Regions from separate parts of the Rhizobium sp. Root491 genome, predicted to be linked through region 1. Evidence: predicted binding sites of a transcription regulator. Region 1 holds the regulator's gene; each other region holds the start of a gene.

What was found. Region 1 encodes LexA, which represses DNA repair genes until DNA is damaged. Its sites were predicted from a motif close to TGTTCNNNNTGTGTTCNG; they were not measured.
Region 2: ASD46_RS21020 (ATP-dependent helicase) is a predicted target of LexA. The motif match lies at 1,077-1,094, and genes of this name have one in related genera.
Region 3: ASD46_RS08620 (ImuA family protein) is a predicted target of LexA. The motif match lies at 973-990, and genes of this name have one in related genera.
Region 4: uvrA (excinuclease ABC subunit UvrA) is a predicted target of LexA. The motif match lies at 1,144-1,161, and genes of this name have one in related genera.

The regions. Positions count from the first base shown of each region.
Region 1 is NZ_LMFF01000001.1:57,373-59,576, reverse strand. Features, by position in the region: gene ASD46_RS00305 (glutathione S-transferase family protein) at 1-153, opposite strand, end outside; gene lexA (transcriptional repressor LexA) at 593-1,315, opposite strand; gene ASD46_RS00295 (VOC family protein) at 1,527-2,204, shown strand, end outside.
Region 2 is NZ_LMFF01000017.1:192,369-194,572, reverse strand. Features, by position in the region: gene ASD46_RS21020 (ATP-dependent helicase) at 1-983, opposite strand, end outside; gene ASD46_RS21015 (prolyl oligopeptidase family serine peptidase) at 1,271-2,008, shown strand.
Region 3 is NZ_LMFF01000003.1:218,310-220,513, reverse strand. Features, by position in the region: partial or broken gene ASD46_RS08625 (Tn3 family transposase) at 1-117, opposite strand, end outside; gene ASD46_RS08620 (ImuA family protein) at 180-914, opposite strand; gene ASD46_RS08610 (winged helix-turn-helix transcriptional regulator) at 1,384-1,776, opposite strand; gene ASD46_RS08605 (SDR family NAD(P)-dependent oxidoreductase) at 1,858-2,204, shown strand, end outside.
Region 4 is NZ_LMFF01000016.1:48,448-50,651, reverse strand. Features, by position in the region: gene uvrA (excinuclease ABC subunit UvrA) at 1-1,010, opposite strand, end outside; gene ASD46_RS18735 (single-stranded DNA-binding protein) at 1,276-1,851, shown strand; gene ASD46_RS18730 (HPP family protein) at 1,918-2,204, opposite strand, start outside.

The DNA of each region.
Region 1 (2,204 bases):
CACCTTGCCTGTCGGCGAAAAGGAGGAGAAGGAGACGCCTTCGCCGAACGGAATGAGCTTTTCATCAAAGGCGATACCGAGCGTGCGCATCAATACCCACGGCCGCAGCGACCATGAAGAATAGTTCTTGTTGGCTATATAAAGATCGTACATGGCGTATCTCCCGGATATGACGCGTATTTCTACACCTGCCAAGCGTTCACGGAATATCGAAAATTATCCATGGCTCCCATAAACGCCGTTGATGAATGGTGATGTGGGGCCGCTGAGAGCGCGCCTTGCGATAAGTCACCCTTTGGTGACGACTAAAACTGACTGCGCAACACGACAGAACAACGTCGCTAAAAAACAGCGGATGGGATCGCTTCGACAATTACAGCGAGCAGCCCATTCGCCACCACGCCTGTAGCGAAACCGAAGCATCTTTATGGAGCAGGAACTTAGTTTGGAAAGGGCAACGCGCACAGGCTGAATGGCGCATATGTTCGTGCACCCGCTAAAGCACGCCACGTTTGGAAACAGCCAAACCATATATAGGCGCCATCTTCACGATGACGCCTATTGTAAAGTGAATACGTTCGGTTTGATAAGATCAATGGTAGCGGCGGATCAGCCCCACCAGTTTGCCCTGAATTTTCACCCGGTCGGGCCCGAAGATACGGGTCTCATAGGCTGGGTTTGCCGCCTCGAGCGCAATGGAGGCTCCCTTGCGGCGGAAGCGCTTCAGCGTGGCTTCCTCGTCATCCACCAGAGCCACAACGATATCCCCGGGATTGGCGGTGTTGCCGTTGCGGATGATGACTGTGTCGCCGTCGAAAATGCCGGCCTCGATCATCGAATCACCCTTGACCTCAAGAGCGTAATGTTCGCCCGTGCCAAGCATGTCTACTGGCACGGCCACATCATGGGTGTTGTTCTGGATGGCGGAAATCGGCACGCCCGCAGCGATGCGGCCCATGACCGGCACGGTGACAGCCCCGCCCAGATCATTGGCCGGCGTCTTGGGGGCAGGGGCCGGTTCCGGCGTCTTGGGCTTGCCAAGGCTGCCTTCGATAACGCTCGGCGAAAAGCCGCGCTGCGGCCTTGCACCCGGCGTATAAGCCTCGGGCAGCTTGATGACTTCCAGCGCCCGGGCTCTATTCGGTAGCCGACGAATGAACCCGCGCTCTTCGAGAGCGGTTATCAGGCGGTGGATGCCGGATTTCGAAGCAAGATCGAGTGCGTCCTTCATTTCATCGAAGGAGGGCGGCACGCCGGACTCTTTCATTCGTTCATGAATGAAGAGAAGCAATTCCTGCTGTTTGCGCGTGAGCATGAGGAAAACACCCTTTAGAATCGTAGTGGAAGTCGCGAAACAAATACAGAACGAACACTATATGTTCCATATGTGTTCTGCAATCCCCTAAAATTTCGTGAAGGTGCCATCTGTTGCTGTGATGATTTGCCTCATAGCACGCAATTGTGCTTTTGTGCGGTCGAAACCGTCCCGGCATGCTCCGGGCGGAAGGCCAGCAGGATACATTTTCATGACGAAACCCTATAGCGTTGACCATCTCGTTTTGCCCGTGGAAGTCATAGGCGTCGCCGTGAAGCGCCTCGTCAGTCTTGGCTTTACGGTTGCGCCGGAGGCTCTGCATCCTTTCGGCACCCAAAATGCCTGCGTATTTTTCGCCGATGGCACCTATCTGGAGCCGCTCGCAATTGCTGATCCGGCTAAATATAATGCGTCAATAGAGAGGGGTGATGTGTTCACTGGCAGGGATGTGGCCTTCCGGCAACGGGACGGGCAGGAGGGTTTTTCGGCTCTTGTCGCCAGGACTGAAGACGCCTTGGTTGACCATGAGCGGTTTCGGGCAGCCGGCCTTTCGGCGGGCGATGTTTTCGAGTTTTCGCGGCCTGTTCGGATGCCGGATGGCTCGCAAGGCGAGGCGGCGTTCCGGCTTGCTTTTGCTGCAAGCGGGGCGGCCGCGGATTTCTTTTTGTTCAGTTGTCAACGGGTTCAAGCCCTTCCGGGCGATCGCACCATGCTGGAGCGCCACGCCAATGGTGTCACCGGCCTGAGTGAAATCGTCCTGTTTTCCGGCGGCAATATGAAGGTGGCGGGCCTGATCGAGACAGTGTTTGGCTGTGAAGGCAAAAGGTCTCCGGGCGGTGATATTGTTTTTGCGACCGGCAATGCCAGCATCAGATTGACCGGAAAACCG
Region 2 (2,204 bases), on a different contig from region 1:
TTCGTGAACCGCTCACGGGCAAGGTCGATGACACCATTGGCGGCAGCCAGTATCGGCTGTGTCGAGCGATAGTTGCGATCAAGGGTGATAATATCGGCAGCCGGGCTGAAAGATGCCGGAAAATCAAGGATATTGCGCACCGTTGCTGCCCGGAACGAATAGATCGACTGGGCATCGTCACCCACCACGGTCAACCCGCGACCGCCCGGCTTCAGTGCCATCAGCACCGCGGCCTGCAGCCGGTTGGTATCCTGATATTCGTCGACCATCACGTGGTCGAAACGATTGCCGATATCGCCTGCAAGGTCGGGATCGCTGACCATCTGGGCCCAGTAGAGCAGAAGATCGTCGTAATCGAGAACGTTCTGGGCCTGCTTGGCCTCGACATAGGCGGCGAATAATTGCTTGAGCTCTTCTTCCCAACTGGACACCCATGGATAGTGCTGGCGCAGGATTTCTTTCAGCGGCGTTTGTGAATTGACGGCGCGCGAATAGATCGCAAGGCAGGTGCCCTTTGTCGGAAAACGGCTCTCGGTCTTGGAAAAACCCAGCTCGTGTCGGGCAAGGTTCATCAGATCAGCGCTGTCTTCGCGGTCGTGGATCGTGAAATCCACGTCCAGTCCAATCTGTTCCGCATAGATTCGCAAGAGGCGCGCGCCGATCCCGTGAAACGTGCCGGACCAGGCCATCGCATCCGTGAGGGCTCCGGCGTTGGCGCCGATGACCTGCTTGCAGATACGCTCGACACGACGCGACATTTCGGAAGCGGCACGCCGTGAAAACGTCATCAGCAGGATGCGGCGAGGATCGGCGCCATTGACGATCAGATGCGCCACCCGGTGCGCCAGCGTATTGGTCTTGCCGGAACCGGCACCGGCGATAATCAGCAACGGTCCCGCCGTGTGTCCGCCTGAAGGCCCAACGCCATGTTCCACGGCCTTGCGTTGCTGCTCGTTCAGTTTGTCCAGATAGGCAACCGCCATGCCTGCATCCTTGATATTTGCCTATCCGCACGACGACGGCATTTTTCAAAAGCACTCTTGTTGCAATGATTAGCAAAAACTCAAACAGCAGGCCAGAACAAATAATGAACGCATGTCTCTGTCCTACACACTGCGGTGGACAAACCTGGCTGATCGATATTCGCAGCCTCAATCGGGTTCCGCATGGCGTGTTGACCGGCATGCTTTTCAAACCACTGAACCAACCCGGCGGCTGATGAGTTCACCAGTCGCGTCTTGGAAGACGTGTTTGTTGGGAGGACAAAAGCATGAAGCATCTGAAACTATGCCTGATCGCTGTTGCGGCACTGGCCACATCGACATTTGCGTTTGCCGAGCAGAAGGCCATGAGGTCTGACGCCACGATCGCGTCGGATATCAATTATCTGCTTTATACGCCCAAAGACTATGCCGGTTCGGACAAAACCTATCCTCTCGTGGTCTGGCTGCATGGCGGCGATCAGGGCGGGAGCGACGTCGAAAAGCTGCGCCGCAGCGGTCTGCCAAAATTGATCGAAGGGGGCCGTGATTCTCCTTTCATGGTGTTTTCGCCACAAAATCCGAGTGAGGAACTGCTTTATCCGATCGAGCGCGTCGAAAGCGTCCTGGCTTCCGTTGTGGCGGATCATCGGGTGGACCGCAGCCGTATCTATCTGATTGGATATAGCCGGGGAGGGTTCGGCGCCTGGTCAATGGCCGAGCAGTTTCCACAAACTTTTGCTGCGGTCGTCCCAATTGCCGGTGGCGGCATCCGCCATTACCTCAACCGCACCAATGAAAAGACAGCCTTCTGGGCCTTTCACGGCTCAAGGGACGAGGTGATCCCTTTGTCCGATACTGTTGTCCTCGTTCAGCGTCTCCAGGAACTGAAACGTAATGTGCGGCTGACGGTTTTTGAAGATACGAACCATGAAGAGGTGGAAGCAAAAGTGCTCGGCGATGAGGCGATGTGGACCTGGCTTCTCCAGCAAAAGCTTGCAGACGCAAAGACGCCTTCGGCACCCTGAACCCCCAGCGGGCACCATTTACCGATGGTATGAAAGCCCATAACCCAGCGCGGCCGTCATAAGGCCGGGCTGGCCACGTTATAAGCCTTCGTCAAAACATCTCTCCGCAAGCGTGTGTTTCCCCTCTTGACACCGAGTAGGGCGGTCGTGCTAATACGCATTAACAGCTAATACGTATTAGCAATCAACGAATGTC
Region 3 (2,204 bases), on a different contig from region 1:
GATCTCTAGGCGATCGGCCGGTGACAATGAGTAGTGTCGGAATAGGCTGTCCTCGTCGACAGGGATATCGACAAGCTTTCGGCGATCTTGATCTTTGAGAAGCTTGCGCTTTGCCATAGCCCGACTCCATTCATAACCAATCTGCGCTTAGCGTTGTCGAGTCGGGCCGGACAGAGAAATCAAAACCAGCGAATATCGATGGCAATCCACAGAGATCGAACATCCAAAATCAGAACTACGGCATTGTTCATGCTTCGTTCGGCCTTAGCGTACGATTTCGGACTGCTCTTGTTCTGACCCCATCTTGGGCGGCCAACGCCCGCGACTGGCAACGCCTCCGACGGCAGCACGCTTACCCTCCATCGTGTCGTCGAGGCTGTCGGATTGCCGAAGTCCGACGCCTCCGTCTGTCGCCGCCACCTGCGGACAACGAGCCCCATGGTGCCTGTCTTTTCAGCAGCCAGCTGCAGCCGCCGGGATGCCACCATCGGCAATCGAACCAGTTCCCCGACCACTGCTGCCAATCCCCCGAAGGAAAGCCCTTCTTCCATGGAAGCAAGGACGTCTTCCTCCTTGTCACCCTCGCAAAAGATCACGCGATCGGGATGCAGGCCTGCTTGGGCGATAGCGGGGAAAAAGAGATCAGGTCTCGTCAGACACCAAAGGACCTTGCCTTTCGAGCGCGCGGCAATGCCGGCGGCAAACAATGCAGCCGCGGCTCCGTCCACCGTACCGGCGCCGCCACCCGCAATCTCATGCAGGGCACCATAAGGCAGGCCACCACCTGGCAGCCGCTCATCCATCTCGCTGATACCGAAGGGTAGCACGATGGCCTTTTTCGCCGCACTCCCCTCAAGGTGGGCGATACGATCTCTGAGTTCCTCGATGACCCGAGGGCTGGTGGTGCGCGACATCGTTCACGGACCTCCCCGGCTCGCGTTGCATGGACTTCACGTCCCCGAAAATTGTTGACGTTCCTCTTTTGTTCCGCCCCGTTGAAAGAGTCAAGCCGGTCTCAGGGCGGTAATTTAGGTTCCGCTAAAGCGATGTCACGCAAATGATGAGACGAATCAGAGGTCTAGGCGGATTTCAGCCAAGTAACTCCATCGACTCATTTAATCACAATACCCCCGGTTTCCTTGCGGACCGAAACGCGGGGTTGCGACACGACAAGCGCATCGTCCCAATTATGCAGATACAGTTGCTTCGAACTCAGCTCTCCCTCAAATTTTGTGTGACTGGCGATCGGCGCTTTATCGATTTAGGCTCCATCGGCGACGCCCAAGAACGGTCCGCTACCAATCTCTTCCTGAATGGCTGATTGGGCCGAAGAGGGCCAAGACCTCAGTCTCTGAAGAGCTAGGAGCGGACACAGCGACGCCGTCAACGACGATTTCCGGTGTTGTCGTAGTGTTGCGTGGCCGCCTCGACCTTGTCGGCATTGGCTGCTGCCCACGCACACAGTGCTTCAAACGGCTCACGCAGGGAATGGCCTAGCGGAGTGATTGCATATTCCACGCCGATCGGCTGCGTTGGGAGCACCGTCCTCGTGACAAGGCCGTTCCGCTCAAGCCTCTTCAAAGCGTCGGCCAGAGCCTTGTGCGTGATCCCATCGAGACGCCTTTTGAGTTCGTTGAAGCGCGCTGGTTTCGGACAGATCACTGTCAGGATCATAATCGTCCATTTATCGGCGATCTTGTCCAGCACCGGGCGAACCTGCGGCATGTTGCAGAGTGCGCTATGAGAGAGGGCTTCCAGGTCGGTATACTCGTCCATATCTAGGCTATTCCAGGTGCGTAATTGATATCAGATATCCATCGTATATCATGACGAGACCATTCAGTGAAAGGATTTACGATGGCTCGAATGAACAACAAAGTGGCTCTGGTTGTTGGCGGCGCGAAGGGTATTGGGCTGGCGATTGCGGAGCGACTTTCTGCCGAAGGCGCAACTGTCTTCATCACCAGTCGTAGAGCTGAAGATGCTGACAAGGCGTCCAAACGCATCGGCAATGGCACGGTCGGCATTCTCGCTGACGCAAGCTCTCCGGAAGACATGATCGTCGTTGTCGAGAAAGTGCGCAAAGCCTACGGTCGTATCGACGCCCTTGTTTTGAATGCAGGTCTTTCCGAGCCTTCGCAGATCGCCGAGATAACGCCGGAGCACTTCGACCGCCACTTCGACGTCAACGTTCGAGGGATGGT
Region 4 (2,204 bases), on a different contig from region 1:
GGGGAAGACGACTTGGCCCAGGGGGCGATCGCGCCATCCCGCAGGGTGCGTGCAGGTTCGGGCACGATCAGGTTTTCGTCCACCTTCTGCTGCGAGCCGAGACCGTCACAGGTGGGGCAGGCGCCGAAGGGATTGTTGAAGGAGAAAAGCCGGGGCTCGATTTCCGGGATGGTGAAGCCGGAGACCGGGCAGGCGAATTTTTCCGAAAACAGCATACGCTCGTGAGTCTCATTGAGCGATTTGTTTGCGGAGCCGCCAGCCGAGGTTTCTTCCGGCGGCAGGGGCTTGTCGGCAAATTCGGCCACTGCCAACCCGTCGGCGAGCTTGAGGCAGGTCTCGAGACTGTCGGCAAGGCGTGCTGCCATATCCGGGCGCACGACGGCGCGGTCCACCACCACATCGAGATCGTGTTTGTACTTCTTGTCGAGGACGGGAACGTCAGCGATCTCGTAGAACTGGCCATCCACCTTGACGCGCTGGAAGCCCTTCTTCATCAGCTCGGCGAGTTCCTTTTTATATTCGCCTTTGCGGCCGCGCACGATCGGCGCGAGAATATAAAGGCGCGTGCCTTCCTCGAAGGCAAGAATACGGTCGACCATCTGGCTGACCGTCTGGCTCTCGATCGGCAGGCCCGTCGCCGGCGAGTAGGGCACGCCGACACGCGCAAACAGCAGGCGCATATAGTCGTAGATTTCCGTGACCGTGCCGACCGTGGAGCGCGGGTTCTTCGAGGTGGTTTTCTGCTCGATGGAAATCGCCGGGGAAAGACCCTCGATGCGGTCTACATCCGGCTTCTGCATCATTTCGAGGAACTGGCGCGCATAGGCCGAGAGGCTCTCGACATAACGGCGCTGGCCCTCGGCATAGATTGTGTCGAAGGCAAGCGACGACTTGCCCGAGCCGGAGAGCCCGGTCATGACGATCAGCTTGTTGCGCGGTAGATCCAGATCGATACCCTTGAGGTTATGCTCACGGGCACCACGGATGGAAATCGTCTTCAGTTCACTCATGATAAAGCTCGGACAAAATTAACAGGCCTGATGGCGGCGCGTCCTTATGTAGTGACGCAACCGGACGTGTCGAGGTTTATTCCCTATCGATCGATGGCTTTTCGGCTCACTTGACTCGAATTTCGTGATTTAATAGAACAAAAAAGGAACAAATTGCAAGTGCGAATATACTCTCTGAGAAAGTCGGGATTATTCGCTGTGGATTGTTCCCCGTTGCGGTGCCCTTTGCGGGCGGCGATGGTTATTGTGTGCGGGATTTTTTGAAATGCAATTGCCGGTCACGATGGCTGGCGGACAGGATGACGAGATGGCTGGTAGCGTAAACAAGGTAATTCTGATTGGGAACGTTGGCGCCGATCCCGAAATTCGCCGGACGCAGGACGGCCGTCCGATCGCCAATCTGCGTATCGCCACCTCAGAGACGTGGCGGGACCGCAACAGCGGCGAGCGCAAGGAAAAGACAGAATGGCACACGGTCGTCGTTTTCAACGAAGGTCTGTGCAAGGTTGTCGAACAATATGTGAAAAAGGGCGCCAAGCTCTACATTGAAGGCCAGCTGCAGACGCGCAAGTGGCAGGACCAGACCGGTAACGACCGTTACTCCACCGAAGTGGTACTGCAGGGCTTCAACTCCACGCTGACGATGCTCGACGGTCGCGGCGAAGGTGGCGGCGGCAGCCGCAGCGGTGGCGACATCGGCGGTGGAGATTATGGCAGCGGCGGCGGTAACTACGGTGGCGGTTACGACCAGCAGCCGGCGGCCCGCGGCGGTGCCTCGCGTGGCGGCAGCCAGCCTTCCGGCGGCTTCTCCAGTGACATGGACGACGATATCCCGTTCTGATCGGGACCGTGATTGACGGGGCGGGAGCCGGTCGAAACCGGTTGCCCGCTTCAAGGTCGCGAAGACCTATGCCGCGGCTTTGTCCGCCAGCATCGCAACCATGACATCGGACTGCGAAAGAATACCCACCATCTTGCCGTTGGCGTCGATCACTGGCAGGTAATGCAGCCCTTCCTCCGCAAAGCGGATGATTGCTTCCTCGATCGCCGTTTCCGGCTGCACGGTTCTAACAGGCGATGTCATGATATCCTTGACTGTATCGTTGGGTGCGCTTGTGCCTGAGAGAATAAGGCGCAGGCGCTGCAGGAAACCGATTGAAGGGCGGCCGTTTCTCCAGCTAGCCTTTTCAAGAA